Regions from separate parts of the Streptomyces sp. AN091965 genome, predicted to be linked through region 2. Evidence: predicted binding sites of a transcription regulator. Region 2 holds the regulator's gene; the other holds the start of a gene.
The links. The regulator HspR, encoded in region 2, represses chaperone genes until heat shock. The targets are predictions, from matches to a motif close to TTGAGNNNNNNNNNCTCAA.
Positions count from the first base shown of each region.

Region 1 (7,241 bases), 1.2 Mb from region 2:
GCCCGGTGTCTGGAGCTGGGGCGGGGCTTGGCGGTGGGGTTCGGGCCCGGCGGAAGCGTAGGCGCTGACGCCGGGCCCGGCTTGTGTTCCGGTCTTGGCTCCGGCGGCGCGCTCGGCTCTGGTGGCGGCCTTGGGCTGGGTGTGGCCTGGGCTTGAGCCGGGGCTGCGCTGCCGACCGGCCGGTGGCTTCGGCGGTGGCGGCCCTGGCGGCCGTGGCCCTGGCCTTGGCTGTGGTGCGGCCCCGGCCGCGGCACCTGAAATCTGTGATGGCGTCAGAAATCAATGTTCGCGGGACTCTTGCGGCGCAAGGCAATGCGCGACTATCTTGTACCGCATGACAAAGGAGCTGTCCGCGTCGCACGACCAGCGCCGTAGCCAGCTGCTGCGCGGGGTGCTCGATCTGTGCCTGCTCGCACTCATCGCGGAGCGGCCTCGGTATGGCTATGAGTTCGTGGAAGCCCTGACCGAGAGCGGCCTCGACCTGGTGAGCGAGGGGAGCATCTATCCCCTGCTCGCGCGCATGGAGCGGGCCGGCCTGGTCGATTCCTATCGCGCTCCGTCCGCAGCGGGCGGGGCGCCGCGCAAGTACTACCGCCTCACCGAGGCGGGCGCGGCCGAGCTGACCAGCGGCCGCACCACCTGGACCGCCTTCACGGGCGCGGTCTCCAGCACCTTGGGGACGTGACCAGGACGCACGACACAGCACGCAATGGGGGACGAAGCCATGACGTACGGAACGAAGAACGAAGCGGCGGCCGACGCAGCGACGGCCAACGCCACGGCGACCGGCGCAGCCGCAATCGGCGACACCGGCCTCACCCGCGAGCGCGTCCTGGCGATCTGCCGGAGCAACTGGGAGTACCGCGGAATCGACGACGCCTCCCTGCGCGAAATGCTCGGCGAGTTCTCCCACCACCTGGAGGAGGCCGCCGCCGCGGGCCGCACCCCGCAGGACGTGGTGGGGCCCGACGTGAAGGCGTTCGCCGCCTCCTGGGCTCGCGCGCACACGCCCCTGCCGCTGCGCGTCCTGCGCATGGGTGCCCTGATCCCCTTCGTCGTCGGCTCCCTGCTGCTGCTCACCCACCTCATCGACCGGACCCTGACCCTGTCGATAGAAGCGCCCCGGATCGCCTTCTACGGAGCGCTGGCAGCAGGCACCGTGACCTGGGAAATGCGGCGAGGGAACCTCGGCTTCAGAGGCTGGATCCTCATCGGCCTGGCCGTGTTGCCCGTAGCGGCGCTCACCGGCTGGCTCATAGGTGATGACCCGCTCTTCCACCTGCCGCTGTGGGGCACGCTGCTGTTCCTTCTGCCCGGCCTGCCGTACGCCATCAAGGACATCCGCGCGAGAAAGAGCGAGCCTTCGGAGGGCTGAGGGGACCGGCGCCACCGAGGGGGCGGCCATGTACGAGGGGGTGGGCTGGCGGGTGGCGGACCGGCGGGCGGCCGGGGCGGGACACCGGCCGACAGGTCGGGCCGGAGGCTGTCGGGACGGCCAACGTCCATGGCGGCCAGTGCCTGCGACGGCCGGTGCCTGCGACGGCCGAGGCCGACGGCCGCCGAAGAGCCGGGCGACGGATGCCCCAGTGGCAGGCAGCGACCCACGCGGCAGGTAAGACGATCACTGAGGTGAAGCGCGGGGCAGCTGGGCCGAGGCCGCCACGCGAGGCGACCCCGGCAGTCAGCAGCCCGTGGCGCCCATCAACGCCCCACCGCCACTGCTGGGCCGAGGCCGCCACGCCAGGCGACCCCGGCAGTCACCAGCCCGCCCCGCCCATCACTAGCCCACCCGTCACCAGCCCACCGCACCCAGCCAACGCCCCACCGCCACTCAAGACTCGTCCGGCCCCTTGCGGCGGGCGCTCGTCAGCGAAGCCACCACCCGCCAGCCGAGCGCCTCGTACAAGGCTCGTCCCTCCACGGTCCCGGCCAGGACGCCGACCTCGCAGCCCTGCTCGGCCGCGGCAGCCTGAAGCGTGCGCATGACCAGGCTGCCCAGGCCGCGGCGGCGGTGCTCCGGCGAGGTCTCGATCTGGTCGGCGACCGCCGTGCGGCCCGTCGGTGCCATCTGGCCGCGCGCCGCCCAAGAACCATCAGCCGCGGTCACCATCGTCCGTACGACACCGCCCCGCGTCCACGTGCGCAGCCGGTAACCCTCCGGTGCCACCAGGCGATCCGGGGCAACCGGGGACAGGGGCACCGTCATCAGGTAGCCCTCCTCCGGATCGACCCACCACTCCGGGCCGAGCCACGGCGTCACCCGCGACGGCTCGGCGAAGACCTTCAGCCAGATGTCCGCACCCGACACCGACGCCGCGACCTTGCGCACGTCGGCCTCCTGTACACCGCCCTGCGGCGAGCCGAAGACGTGCCGGGACGGATGCCTGGCCAGGCCGACGTCGATCGTGTAGCCCCATGGCTCCACCGCCGGGGGAGCCGCGCCGCGGGAGACGACCCAGCCGTCGACCCAAGCACGCACCGCCTCGTTCGCTCCCATGACCTCCAAGGCCTCTATGGCCCCCAAGGTCGCTGTGGCCTCCGTGGCCGTCGTAGCCCCCGTTGCTTCCATCCGTACGTCTCCCAACGTCGACTGGCCATGTAATGGACAGTCAAGAGGTGCAGCCATAACGAGTAATGGTTGAACTGGCTAGGTGAAAGTTACTGAGTCGCGTCGCTGTGGCGGCAGAGGTGATCGCTCACAGCGAACAAACCCCTGGGAACAATCAGGGACTCACAAGCATTGAGTCGGTATAGCTCAACTTGAATGCCGAAGGGGAGATCATGGCTGCTGAGTCCACGGCTAACACATCGCTCGCTCTGCCCGTGCTGCCGCTCGACGACGAGGTCGTGCTGCCCGGCATGGTGGTGCCGTTCGACCTGTCCGACGCCGACGTACGAGCCGCGGTGGAGGCCGCACAGGCCGCCGCGAGGTCCAGTGGGAGTAGCAGCAAGCCGAAGGTGCTGCTTGTTCCGCGCATCGACGGGACGTACGCGGGCACCGGTGTGCTCGGCACCGTCGAGCAGGTGGGCCGCCTGTCGGACGGTGACCCCGGTGCGCTGATCCGCGGGCGGGCCCGGGTGCGCATCGGCGCGGGCACCACCGGCCCCGGCGCCGCGCTGTGGGTGGAGGGCGCGCAGGTCGAGGAGACCGTGCCGGACCCGCTGCCCGGAGCCACGGCAGAACTGGTCAAGGAGTACAAGGCGCTGGCCACGAGCTGGCTGAAGAAGCGCGGGGCCTGGCAGGTCGTCGACCGCGTGCAGCAGATCGAGGACGTCTCGGCGCTCGCGGACAACTCCGGATACTCGCCCTTCCTCACCACTGAGCAGAAGGTCAAGCTCCTGGAGACCGAGGACCCGACGGTCCGTTTGAAGCTCGCCACCGAGCAGCTGCGCGAGCACCTGGCCGAGCAGGACGTCGCCGAGTCGATCGCCAAGGACGTCCAGGAGGGCGTGGACAAGCAGCAGCGCGAGTTTCTGCTGAGGCGTCAGCTGGAGGCGGTGCGCAAGGAGCTGCGCGAGCTGAACGGCCAGGAGGGCGAGGAGGAGTCCGACGACTACCGCGCCCGGGTCGAGGCCGCCGACCTGCCCGAGCACGTGCGGGAAGCAGCCCTGAAGGAGGTCGAGAAGCTGGAGCGCACGAGCGACCAGTCTCCCGAGGGCTCCTGGATCCGCACCTGGCTGGACACGGTCCTTGAGCTGCCGTGGACCGAGCGGACCGAGGACGCGTACGACATCAAGGGCGCGCAGGAGGTCCTGGACGCCGAGCACGCGGGGCTGGAGGACGTGAAGGAGCGGATCACCGAGTACCTGGCGGTGCGCAAGCGGCGCACCGACCGCGGCATGGGCGTGATCGGCGGGCGGCGCGGCGGCGCGGTGCTCGCGCTGGTCGGGCCGCCCGGCGTCGGCAAGACCTCGCTCGGGGAGTCGGTGGCGCACGCCATGGGGCGCAAGTTCGTGCGGGTCGCGCTCGGCGGTGTGCGGGACGAGGCGGAGATCCGCGGCCACCGGCGCACCTATGTGGGCGCCCTGCCGGGGCGGATCGTGCGGGCCATCAAGGAGGCCGGTTCGATGAACCCGGTGGTGCTCCTTGACGAGATCGACAAGGTGGGCTCGGACTTCCGGGGCGACCCGGCGGCCGCGCTCCTCGAAGTGCTCGACCCGGCGCAGAACCACACCTTCCGTGACCACTACCTGGAAGTGGAGCTGGACCTGAGCGACGTGGTCTTCTTGGCCACGGCCAATGTCCTGGAGGCCATCCCCGAGGCCCTGCTCGACCGCATGGAGCTGGTCCGCCTCGACGGTTACACCGAGGACGAGAAGGTCGTCATCGGCCGGGACCACCTGGTGCCCCGCCAGCTCGACCGGGCCGGACTCGCCGAGGGTGAGGTGACGGTCGACGAGAGCGCGCTGCGCAAGCTCGCCGGGGAGTACACGCGCGAGGCGGGGGTGCGCAATCTGGAGCGTTCCATCGCCCGGCTGCTCCGGAAGGTCGCGGCGCAGCACGAGCTGGGCGAGCGGGAGCTGCCCTTCACGGTCGGCGCGGAGGAGCTGCGCGGTCTGATCGGGCGACCGCACCACGTTCCGGAGTCGGCGCAGGACCCGGCCGAGCGGCGCACCGCGGTGCCCGGCGTGGCCACGGGGCTCGCGGTCACCGGGGCGGGCGGCGACGTGCTGTTCGTCGAGGCCTCGCTCGCCGACCCGGAGACGGGTGCGGCCGGTCTGACGCTCACCGGACAGCTGGGTGACGTGATGAAGGAGTCCGCGCAGATCGCGCTGTCCTTCCTGCGCTCCCACGGCGCCGAGCTGGAGCTGCCCGTCGGCGATCTGAAGGACCGGGGCGCGCACATCCACTTCCCGGCCGGCGCGGTGCCCAAGGACGGGCCGAGCGCGGGCATCACGATGACGACGGCGCTCGCGTCGCTGCTCAGCGGACGTCTGGTGCGCACGGACGTGGCGATGACCGGTGAGGTGTCGCTGACAGGGCGGGTGCTGCCGATCGGCGGCGTCAAGCAGAAGCTGCTCGCGGCCCACCGCGCCGGGATCACCACGGTGATCATCCCGAAGCGGAACGAGCCGGACCTGGACGACGTCCCCGCCGAGGTCCTGGAGAAGCTCGACGTGCACGCGGTGACGGACGTCCGGCAGGTGCTCGACCTGGCGCTGGCGCCGGCCGAGGTGAAGGTTCCCGCCGCGGCGTGACGGGCGCGGCGGGGCGGTGAAGGTCCGGGGCTGTGAGGGCCCCGGACCTTGCCGCACCCGCTTCTCAGGGGCGGGGCCGGACGGTCAGCCGTTGGCCAGGGCCTGGACGCGGTCGTAGGCGCCGTTGAACTTGTCGTGGTCGCCGACGATCGGGCCGGAGGACGTGTACTGCCACATGGTGTGGAAGCCCCAGCCGGCGGGGAGTTCGCCGGGGCTGGTGTTGTAGCGCGCGATCCACAGCGGGTGGGCGGAGGCGAAGCCGCCGTAGTTGCCCGTGCACTGCTTCCACCAGGTGGTGGCCGTGTAGATCACGGCGTCGCGGCCGGTGCGGGCCCGGTAGGTGTTCAGGAAGTCCTGGATCCAACTGACCATACCGCTCTGGGACTTGCCGAAGCAGGCGGCGCCGTAGGGGTTCCACTCGATGTCGAGGGCGCCGGGCAGGGTCCTGCCGTCGCGGGACCAGCCGCCGCCGTTGTCGACGAAGTAGTTGGCCTGGGCGGCGCCGCTGGAGGTGTCGGGGGTGGCGAAGTGGTAGGCGCCGCGGATCATGCCGACGTTGTACGAGCCGTTGTACTGCTGCGCGAAGTACGGATTGCGGTAGGAGGTGGACTCCGTCGCCTTCACGTAGGCCCATCGGACGCCGCTGTCCCACAGGGCCTGCCAGTTGACGTTGCCCTGGTGGCTGCTGACGTCGACGCCCTCCGTCTGGGCGGCGTCGCCGCCGCTCGGCCTGCCGCCCTGGCCGTCGTGTTCGATGACGCCCTGGCCCATGCGGGCGCTGCCGCGCGGCGGGATGTCGTCACCGTCGGCGGACTGCGCGGCGCCGGGCAGGGCGACGAGGAGCGCGAGGGCGGACAGGACGGCGAGGAGAACGCCCGCGACGGGATGTCCGCGGCGGGTCGTACGGGATCTGTGCACGGGCATGGCGTGCCTCCGAAAGGCCTCGTGGAGCCCGTTCGGCGCGGGCGTGGCCGAAGGTGTGGCGCTTCGCCGGTACGGCGGACGGGCTCGGTGGGGGGACCTGTCGACATGTCGCTGAACAGTCTGTGCCACTGGTACCCGTGGCACGAGGCTACTGGTGTGAACATGTCACTAATGAAGCTACGCACGTAGACAACGGGAGGGAAGGGGCTCTCGTGGCCGCCGTTGGTCTACGCCTGCGAAATACTGGGCGAGCTGCGGCGATGGCTGCGGCTGGCGAAAACTTTCAGGATCGGGAAAGTGCGGCAGGGGTGCTGACATGCGTGAGGACACGCACCACGGCGGGGGTTCGGTCGGGGACGGGACGGCGGTGGGCGGTGGTGTGGACCACGAGTTCCTCGCCCTGGAGCGGGAGCTGACGCTGCTGCTCCGTCGCGCCCGGGCCTCGTCCGGCGAGATGGCCCGCCAGGTCCACCCGGATCTCGAACCGGCCGCGTACGGGCTGCTCGCCTTCCTGGACGAGTCCGGGCCGCGGCGCGCCACGGACCTGGCCGCCTTCATCGGCGTCGGCAAGGCCACCATGAGCCGTCAGCTGCGGGCCCTGGAGCAGCTCGGCCTGGTCACGCGGGAACCGGACCCCGCGGACGGCAGGGCCTGGCTCGTGCGGCTCACGGAGGAGGGCCGGGACCGGTTCCGCACGGTGCGCCGCGGGCGGCGTGAGCGGTACGTGCGGCAGCTCGCCGGGTGGGACCGGGCCGAGGTGGCCGAGCTGGCCCGGCTGCTCCGGCAGCTCAACGCGCGGGCCGAGTTCTAGACGGCCGCGCTCCGGTCGCGCTCCGGGCCCGCTGAAGCCGCGCTCCGGGCCCGCTTCGGACTGGCGTCCCCTTCCCCTTCACGTAGTCCCGCTGGCGCAATTCCGCCTCGCGCGTGGGTACATGACCCGGCGCGACCGTGCCCGTACGGGCGGGCGTGCCGACGCCGTGGCTACAGCTCCGCGTACACCACGGCCGCGTCGTCGTGTCGCTTTCCGCGTGGGAACGCCGTGCCGTCCGGGTCCGCCGTCTCCAACTCGCGTACGCGCTCGACGAGTCCCCGCGGGCCGTCCTTGCGCAGCAGCGCGA
Region 1 is NZ_JALDMY010000001.1:6,449,827-6,457,067, forward strand. Features, by position in the region: gene MQV74_RS27555 (PadR family transcriptional regulator) at 335-685, shown strand; gene MQV74_RS27560 (DUF1048 domain-containing protein) at 725-1,375, shown strand; gene MQV74_RS27565 (GNAT family N-acetyltransferase) at 1,832-2,497, opposite strand; gene lon (endopeptidase La) at 2,782-5,199, shown strand; gene MQV74_RS27575 (lysozyme) at 5,284-6,123, opposite strand; gene MQV74_RS27580 (MarR family winged helix-turn-helix transcriptional regulator) at 6,440-6,934, shown strand; gene MQV74_RS27585 (hypothetical protein) at 7,105-7,241, opposite strand, start outside.
Region 1: a site for HspR is predicted at 2,741-2,759, ahead of lon (endopeptidase La). Genes of this name have one in related genera too.

Region 2 (7,241 bases):
TGGGGCATCCTTGAGTCAGTTCCACTCAAGTAGGTATCTGGAGGCATTGAAATGGCACGTGCGGTCGGCATCGACCTGGGCACGACTAACTCCGTCGTCAGCGTTCTCGAAGGCGGCGAGCCCACCGTCATCACCAACGCCGAAGGCGCCAGGACCACGCCGTCCGTCGTCGCCTTCGCCAAGAACGGTGAGGTCCTGGTGGGCGAGGTCGCCAAGCGCCAGGCGGTCACCAACGTCGACAGGACCATCCGCTCCGTGAAGCGCCACATGGGCACGGACTGGAAGGTCGACATCGATGACAAGAACTTCAACCCGCAGCAGATCAGCGCCTTCATCCTGCAGAAGCTGAAGCGCGACGCCGAGGCGTACCTGGGCGAGAAGGTCACGGACGCGGTCATCACCGTGCCCGCGTACTTCAACGACTCCGAGCGCCAGGCCACCAAGGAGGCCGGCGAGATCGCGGGTCTGAACGTCCTGCGCATTGTCAACGAGCCGACTGCCGCCGCCCTGGCCTACGGCCTCGACAAGGACGACCAGACCATTCTCGTCTTCGACCTCGGTGGCGGCACCTTCGACGTCTCGCTGCTCGAGATCGGCGACGGCGTCGTCGAGGTGAAGGCCACCAACGGCGACAACCACCTCGGTGGTGACGACTGGGATCAGCGCGTCGTCGACTACCTGGTCAAGCAGTTCGCCAACGGCCACGGCGTCGACCTGTCCAAGGACAAGATGGCGCTCCAGCGCCTGCGCGAGGCCGCCGAGAAGGCGAAGATCGAGCTCTCGTCCTCGACCGAGACGACGATCAACCTGCCCTACATCACGGCCTCCGCCGAGGGCCCGCTGCACCTGGACGAGAAGCTCACGCGCGCCCAGTTCCAGCAGCTGACCAGCGACCTCCTGGAGCGCTGCAAGACGCCGTTCCACAACGTGATCAAGGACGCGGGCATCGCCCTCTCCGAGATCGACCACGTGGTCCTCGTCGGCGGCTCCACCCGCATGCCCGCCGTCGCCGAGCTCGTCAAGGAGCTGACCGGTGGCAACGAGGCCAACAAGGGCGTGAACCCGGACGAGGTCGTCGCCATCGGCGCCGCCCTCCAGGCCGGTGTCCTCAAGGGTGAGGTCAAGGACGTCCTGCTCCTCGACGTGACCCCGCTGTCCCTCGGCATCGAGACCAAGGGCGGCATCATGACCAAGCTCATCGAGCGGAACACCACGATTCCGACGAAGCGCTCCGAGATCTTCACGACGGCCGAGGACAACCAGCCGTCCGTGCAGATCCAGGTCTACCAGGGCGAGCGCGAGATCGCGGCGTACAACAAGAAGCTCGGCATGTTCGAGCTGACCGGTCTGCCCCCGGCCCCGCGCGGCGTCCCGCAGATCGAGGTCTCCTTCGACATCGACGCCAACGGAATCATGCACGTGACCGCGAAGGACCTCGGCACGGGCAAGGAGCAGAAGATGACCGTCACCGGTGGCTCCTCGCTGCCGAAGGACGAGGTCAACCGCATGCGCGAAGAGGCCGAGAAGTACGCGGACGAGGACCACGCCCGCCGCGAGGCCGCCGAGTCGCGCAACCAGGGCGAGCAGCTCGTCTACCAGACGGAGAAGTTCCTCAAGGACAACGAGGACAAGGTCCCCGGTGACGTCAAGACCGAGGTCGAGACGGCCGTCGCCGAGCTGAAGGAGAAGCTCAAGGGCGAGGACACCGCGGAGATCCGCACCGCCACGGAGAAGGTCGCCGCCGTCTCCCAGAAGCTGGGCCAGGCCATGTACGCCGACGCCCAGGCCGCGGGCGCGGCCGGCGCCGAAGGTGCCGCCCCCGGCGCCGACGCGCCGAACATGTCCAAGGAGGACGACGTCGTGGACGCCGAGATCGTCGACGACGAGAAGCCCGGTGACGCGAAGGGCGGCGCTGTCTGATGACGGAGGAGACCCCGGGCTTCGGCGACGCCGACCGGCCCGACGTCCCCTCCGGCGCCACCCCTGACGAAGCGGCGCCGCAGGCCGCCGAGCCCTCCACCGAGGAGGGCCCGGCGGCCCCGGCCGGGGACGCAATGCGAGAAGCAGGACTGACGGCCCAGCTGGACCAGGCCCGCTCGGCGCTCGGCGAGCGCACCGCGGACCTCCAGCGGCTCCAGGCCGAGTACCAGAACTACCGCCGCCGCGTGGAGCGGGACAAGGTGACGGTGAAGGAGATCGCCTCGGCGAACCTCCTCTCCGAGCTGCTCCCGACCCTCGACGACGTCGGCCGCGCGCGGGACCACGGCGAGCTGGTCGGCGGCTTCAAGTCGGTGGCCGAATCGCTGGAGACCGTCGTCGCCAAGATGGGCCTCCAGCAGTTCGGCAAGGAGGGCGAGCCCTTCGACCCGACGATCCACGAGGCCCTGATGCACAGCTACGCACCGGACGTCACGGAGACGACGTGCGTCGCGATCCTCCAGCCGGGGTATCGCATCGGCGAGCGCGTCATCCGTCCCGCCCGCGTGGCGGTGGCGGAGCCGCAGCCCGGCGCGCAGACGGTGCAGCCGGACGCGGCCGAGGACGCCGACGGCGAGGGCGGGACGCCCGACGTCGCGGACAAGGCCGAGGCCAAGGACGCGGGCCGGCCCGCCGACCAGGCCGACAAGGCCGAGAGCAAGGAGAACGGTGGCCCGGACAAGGGCTGACGTTGACACGGACGGCGACGTCGGCCGCGGCCGGGCCCCCGGCGACCATGATGGTCGCGGACCCGGCGTCGCGGTCGGCGTCGGCGTCGACCTGACGACGAGGAAGGAGGGACGTCGGGGATGAGCACCAAGGACTTCATCGAGAAGGACTTCTACAAGGTCCTCGGCGTCCCCAAGGACGCCACCGAAGCCGAGATCAAGAAGGCGTACCGGAAGCTCGCCCGCGAGAACCACCCGGACGCCAACAAGGGCAACGCGAAGGCCGAGGAGCGCTTCAAGGAGATCTCCGAGGCGAACGACGTCCTCGGCGACCCGAAGAAGCGCAAGGAGTACGACGAGGCCCGCGCGCTCTTCGGCAACGGCGGATTCAGGCCAGGCCCCGGAGCGGGCGGCGGCACGTTCAACTTCGACCTGGGCGACCTCTTCGGAGGCGGCGCCCCGGGCGGCGGTGGAGCGGGCGCCGGCGGCTTCGGCGGCGGCCTAGGTGACGTCTTCGGGGGCCTGTTCAACCGCGGTGGCGCGGGCACGGGGACGCGTACGCAGCCGCGCCGCGGCCAGGACATCGAGTCCGAGGTCACGCTGAGCTTCACGGAGGCGGTGGAGGGCGCGACGGTTCCGCTGCGCATGTCCTCGCAGGCCGCCTGCAAGGCGTGCTCGGGCACCGGCGACAAGAACGGCACGCCGCGCGTGTGCCCCACCTGTGTGGGCACGGGCCAGGTCTCCCGGGGCGGCGGTGGCGGGTTCTCCCTCACCGACCCCTGCGTGGACTGCAAGGGCCGCGGCCTGATCGCCGAGACGCCCTGCGAGGTGTGCCACGGCAGCGGCCGCGCGAAGTCGTCGCGGACGATGCAGGTGCGCATCCCGGCGGGCGTCAGCGACGGCCAGCGGATCCGGCTGCGCGGCAAGGGCGCGCCCGGTGAGCGCGGCGGCCCCGCGGGCGATCTGTACGTGGTCGTCCATGTGGACGCCCACCCGGTCTTCGGCCGCAAGGGCGAGAACCTCACGGTGACGGTCCCGGTGACCCTCTCCGAGGCCGCGCTCGGCGGCGAGGTGCGGGTGCCCACGCTCGGCGGCGTGCCCGTCACCCTGAAGCTGCCCCCGGGCACGCCGAACGGACGCACGATGCGGGTGCGCGGCAAGGGCCCCGCCCGCAAGGACGGCACCCCCGGCGACCTGCTCGTCACGGTGGAGGTGTCCGTACCGACGACGCTGTCCCCCGAGGCGAAGGAAGCCCTGGAGGAGTACCGCAAGGCGACTGCGGATCTCGATCCGCGGGCAGAACTGTTCAAGGCCGCGAAGGGAGCGTGACCTCATGGAGCGGGACGGCCGCCGACGCAACCCGTATCAGCTGACGGACGAGACCCCGGTGTACGTCATCTCGGTGGCGGCCCAGCTCTCCGGTCTCCACCCCCAGACCCTGCGGCAGTACGACCGCCTGGGCCTGGTCTCGCCCGACCGCACCGCCGGCCGGGGCCGGCGGTACTCCGCCCGGGACATCGAGCTGCTCCGCACCGTCCAGCAGCTCTCCCAGGAGGAGGGCATCAACCTCGCGGGCATCAAGCGCATCATCGAGCTGGAGAACCAGGTCGCGGCGCTCCAGTCCCGGGTCGCCGAGCTGTCGGCGGCCGTCGAGGGCGCGGCCGCCGCGATGCAGCAGCGCGAGGCCCAGGTCCACGCCTCCTACCGCCGCGACCTGGTGCCGTACCAGGACGTGCAGCAGGCGAGCGCGCTCGTGGTGTGGCGGCCGAAGAGGTCGCCGGAGCAGTAGCCCGCCGGAAGTCCGGCACGCGCAGGCCGGGCGCCCGCCCACGAGTCGTTCGTGGGCGGGCGCCCGGCCTTCGTCGTGCCGGGGCGGCCGTGCGGCTCAGCCGTCGCCGGGCGTCGGCGACGGCTCCCCGGGGGACGGCGAGCCGGTCGGCGGCTGCGTCGGCGGCAGGGTCGGCTCGGTCGGGCGGCTGGTGGCCATGGCGGCCTTGGAGGCGTTGCCCGCGGCGTCGACCGCCTTCACCCAGTAGACGGCCGGGCGGTCCCCGCCCGGGGCCCCGGTGTCGCGGAACGAGGTCGTCGTGGACGTGCCGATCTTCTTGAGCGGCGCGTGCGGGGACTCCGAGCGGTACACCGTGTACGACACCGCTTCGGTGCCGTCGCGCCAGGCCAGGGCTACACCGGGCCCGTCGTCGGGCGTGACGACGGAGAGCTGCTCGGGCGGCAGTGGCGCGATGGTGTCCCGGGCCGCCCGCGCGGCCGAGGAGTACGGCGAGGTCTTGCCGCCGGAACCGACGGCCTTGACCTTGTAGGCGTACGGCACGTCGGGTACGACCCGCCCGTCGGTGTACTTCGGCGTCGTCACGGTGCCGAGGCGGGTGAAGGCGCCGTCGGCCTCGGCCCGGTACACCTCGTACGTGCGAGCGCCCGAAGAGGCGTCCCAGGTCACCGAGTTGGCGCGCTCGCCGGACACGGCCCTGAGCTTCTCGGGGGCCTTGGGCGCGGTGCCCGAGGCGGGGGCGGCGGTGGCGCCGCCGGACCCGGTGTCGAGCGCGGCGCCCAGGCCGAGCCCCGCGGCGAGCACGGCGGCGGCCGCCGCCGACGGCACGGCGAACGAGCGGAGACGGGATCTTCGCGGGGAGGGAGACGGGGAGGGAGACGAGGGGTGAGACACGGCTGGCAGTCCCTTTCCAGGAGTGACGGGAGGTGCACACGTGGGGGGAGAAACCGCTGGTCCGTGGGGGACGGGGCACTCTAGCGAGGAGCCGTAGGGGAACGATAGACGGCGCGCCGCACTCCTATAGTTGGCAGGCTGTCGTGTCTCTTCCGCGGGAAAGCTGGATTCTCCATGGCCATGGTCGGGCTGTTCTGGATCGCCGAGGGCGATGTGTACGTGGGCTCGAAGCCGTCCGGGCTCGCTCCCGGGGTCCGGCTGACACCCGAGGGGGTGGCCGGGCTCGGGCACCAGCAGTCGGGCCTGTGGCTCTGGGACGACGTACGGGCGCTGAGCATCGAGGACGTCCCGGTGAAGTCGCTGAAGCGGCAGGTCGGGATGGTGGTGGACATGGCGCTCACGGTCGGGCTCGGCGGCGGTGAGGACGCGCCCTCGATGACCGTGTGCGTGGAGACCGCCGACCAGGAGGTCGAGCTGACCGCGTACGTGGCGGCGGCGTACGGCTACTCCCAGAAGGAGTACGACCTGTCCCGCGCCCTGCTCGCCCGGCTCACGGAGGGGGCCGCCACGCTGCTGACCACGCTGTCGGCGATGGCCGAGTGGGGGCGCTCGCACGAGGGCGGCACGCCGCGCCGCGAGCTGCGCGAGCGCCTGCTGCGGGAGTGGGCGGGTCAGGCGTAGGCGCCCGGTCCGCGGGGCGCGTGGCTGCCCCGGCCCGCCACGGAAACGTGGCGGGCCGGGGCATCTTAGGGAAGCGCGACCCCGCGGGGGGAGACCACAACAGAGCCGCTGCGGTCATCACCATGCAGTGCCGCGCCCACGCTCCGCTACCGTCAACTTGTTGCGGTGCAAGGGGCGGGGGCGGGGGCAAGTAGCCGCAATTGCGGACGTTCGTGATTCAGCGGCTACGGCCGGGGCCGTGGGATCCGCGGGGGCCGCCCGGGTCCGTGGGGCCGAGGAGGCCCGACTGGCCGATGCGGTAGCCGAGTTGGGTGCGGCCCGTGCTGCCGAGGACCTCGGCCAGCTTGGAGATGTGGACGCGTACGGTCCGCACGTTCATGCCGAGGCGTTCGGCGATGCCCGCGTCCGTGAGGCCCTCCGTGAGCAGTTCGGCGATGGCGCGCTGGCGGGCGGTGACGCCGTCCCGCGCGGGCTGCGGCGCCGGATGCGGGAACAGGGGCGTCGCCAGGCGCCACAGGCGGTCGAAGAGCGCGGCCAGATAGCGGGCCAGGGCGGGCACGCGGATCTCCAGGGCCAGGGCGCGGTCCCGGTCGGCGGGGACGAAGGCGACCGCGCGGTCGAAGACGACGAGCTGGGCCGTGACCTCGCTCAGCGTGCGGACCTCCACGTCGCCCGCCAGCTCCTCGAAGCGGGCGAGCACGGGGAAGGCGTGCCGGGCCGTGTGCTGGTACAGGGTGCGCAGCCGGCAGCCGCGGGACAGCAGCGGCTGTTCGCGCGGCGGCGCCGAGCCCAGGTCCCAGACGCGGTGGAACCCGCCCGGCTGCACGGTCAGGACCTCGTCGGCGCAGGTGTCCGCGGCCCGGCAGACGGCGTCGGTGATCCGGGGCACGCCCCTGAGCAGGGTGATCGCGGAACTCCTGGGCGGTGCGCCACGGTCCGGTGGAGCGGGCGCGGCCGTCCGCTCCGCCGCCCGGCGCGCGAGGGCGAGCAGCGGCTCGAAGGCGGCGGTCAGCTCGGCCTCGCGGCGCCGTTCGTGCGCCACGTCCTCCTCGATGCCGCGCAGCAGCCGCAGCAGGGCGCGCGAGGGGGCGCTGGGCAGCAGCCACGCCATGTCGTCGAGGTCGGGGTGCAGGAGGCCGAAGTCGACCAGGCAGGGCGCGCGTTCCGCGTCCCGCGCGGGTACGCGGCGCTCGCGCAGGGCCCGGGCGTAGAGCGCGGCCCCCGCGGCGCACCAC
Region 2 is NZ_JALDMY010000001.1:5,238,436-5,245,676, forward strand. Features, by position in the region: gene dnaK (molecular chaperone DnaK) at 52-1,920, shown strand; gene grpE (nucleotide exchange factor GrpE) at 1,920-2,666, shown strand; gene dnaJ (molecular chaperone DnaJ) at 2,787-3,974, shown strand; gene MQV74_RS22225 (heat shock protein transcriptional repressor HspR) at 3,979-4,434, shown strand; gene MQV74_RS22230 (fibronectin type III domain-containing protein) at 4,531-5,259, opposite strand; gene MQV74_RS22235 (hypothetical protein) at 5,500-6,006, shown strand; gene MQV74_RS22240 (helix-turn-helix transcriptional regulator) at 6,224-7,241, opposite strand, start outside.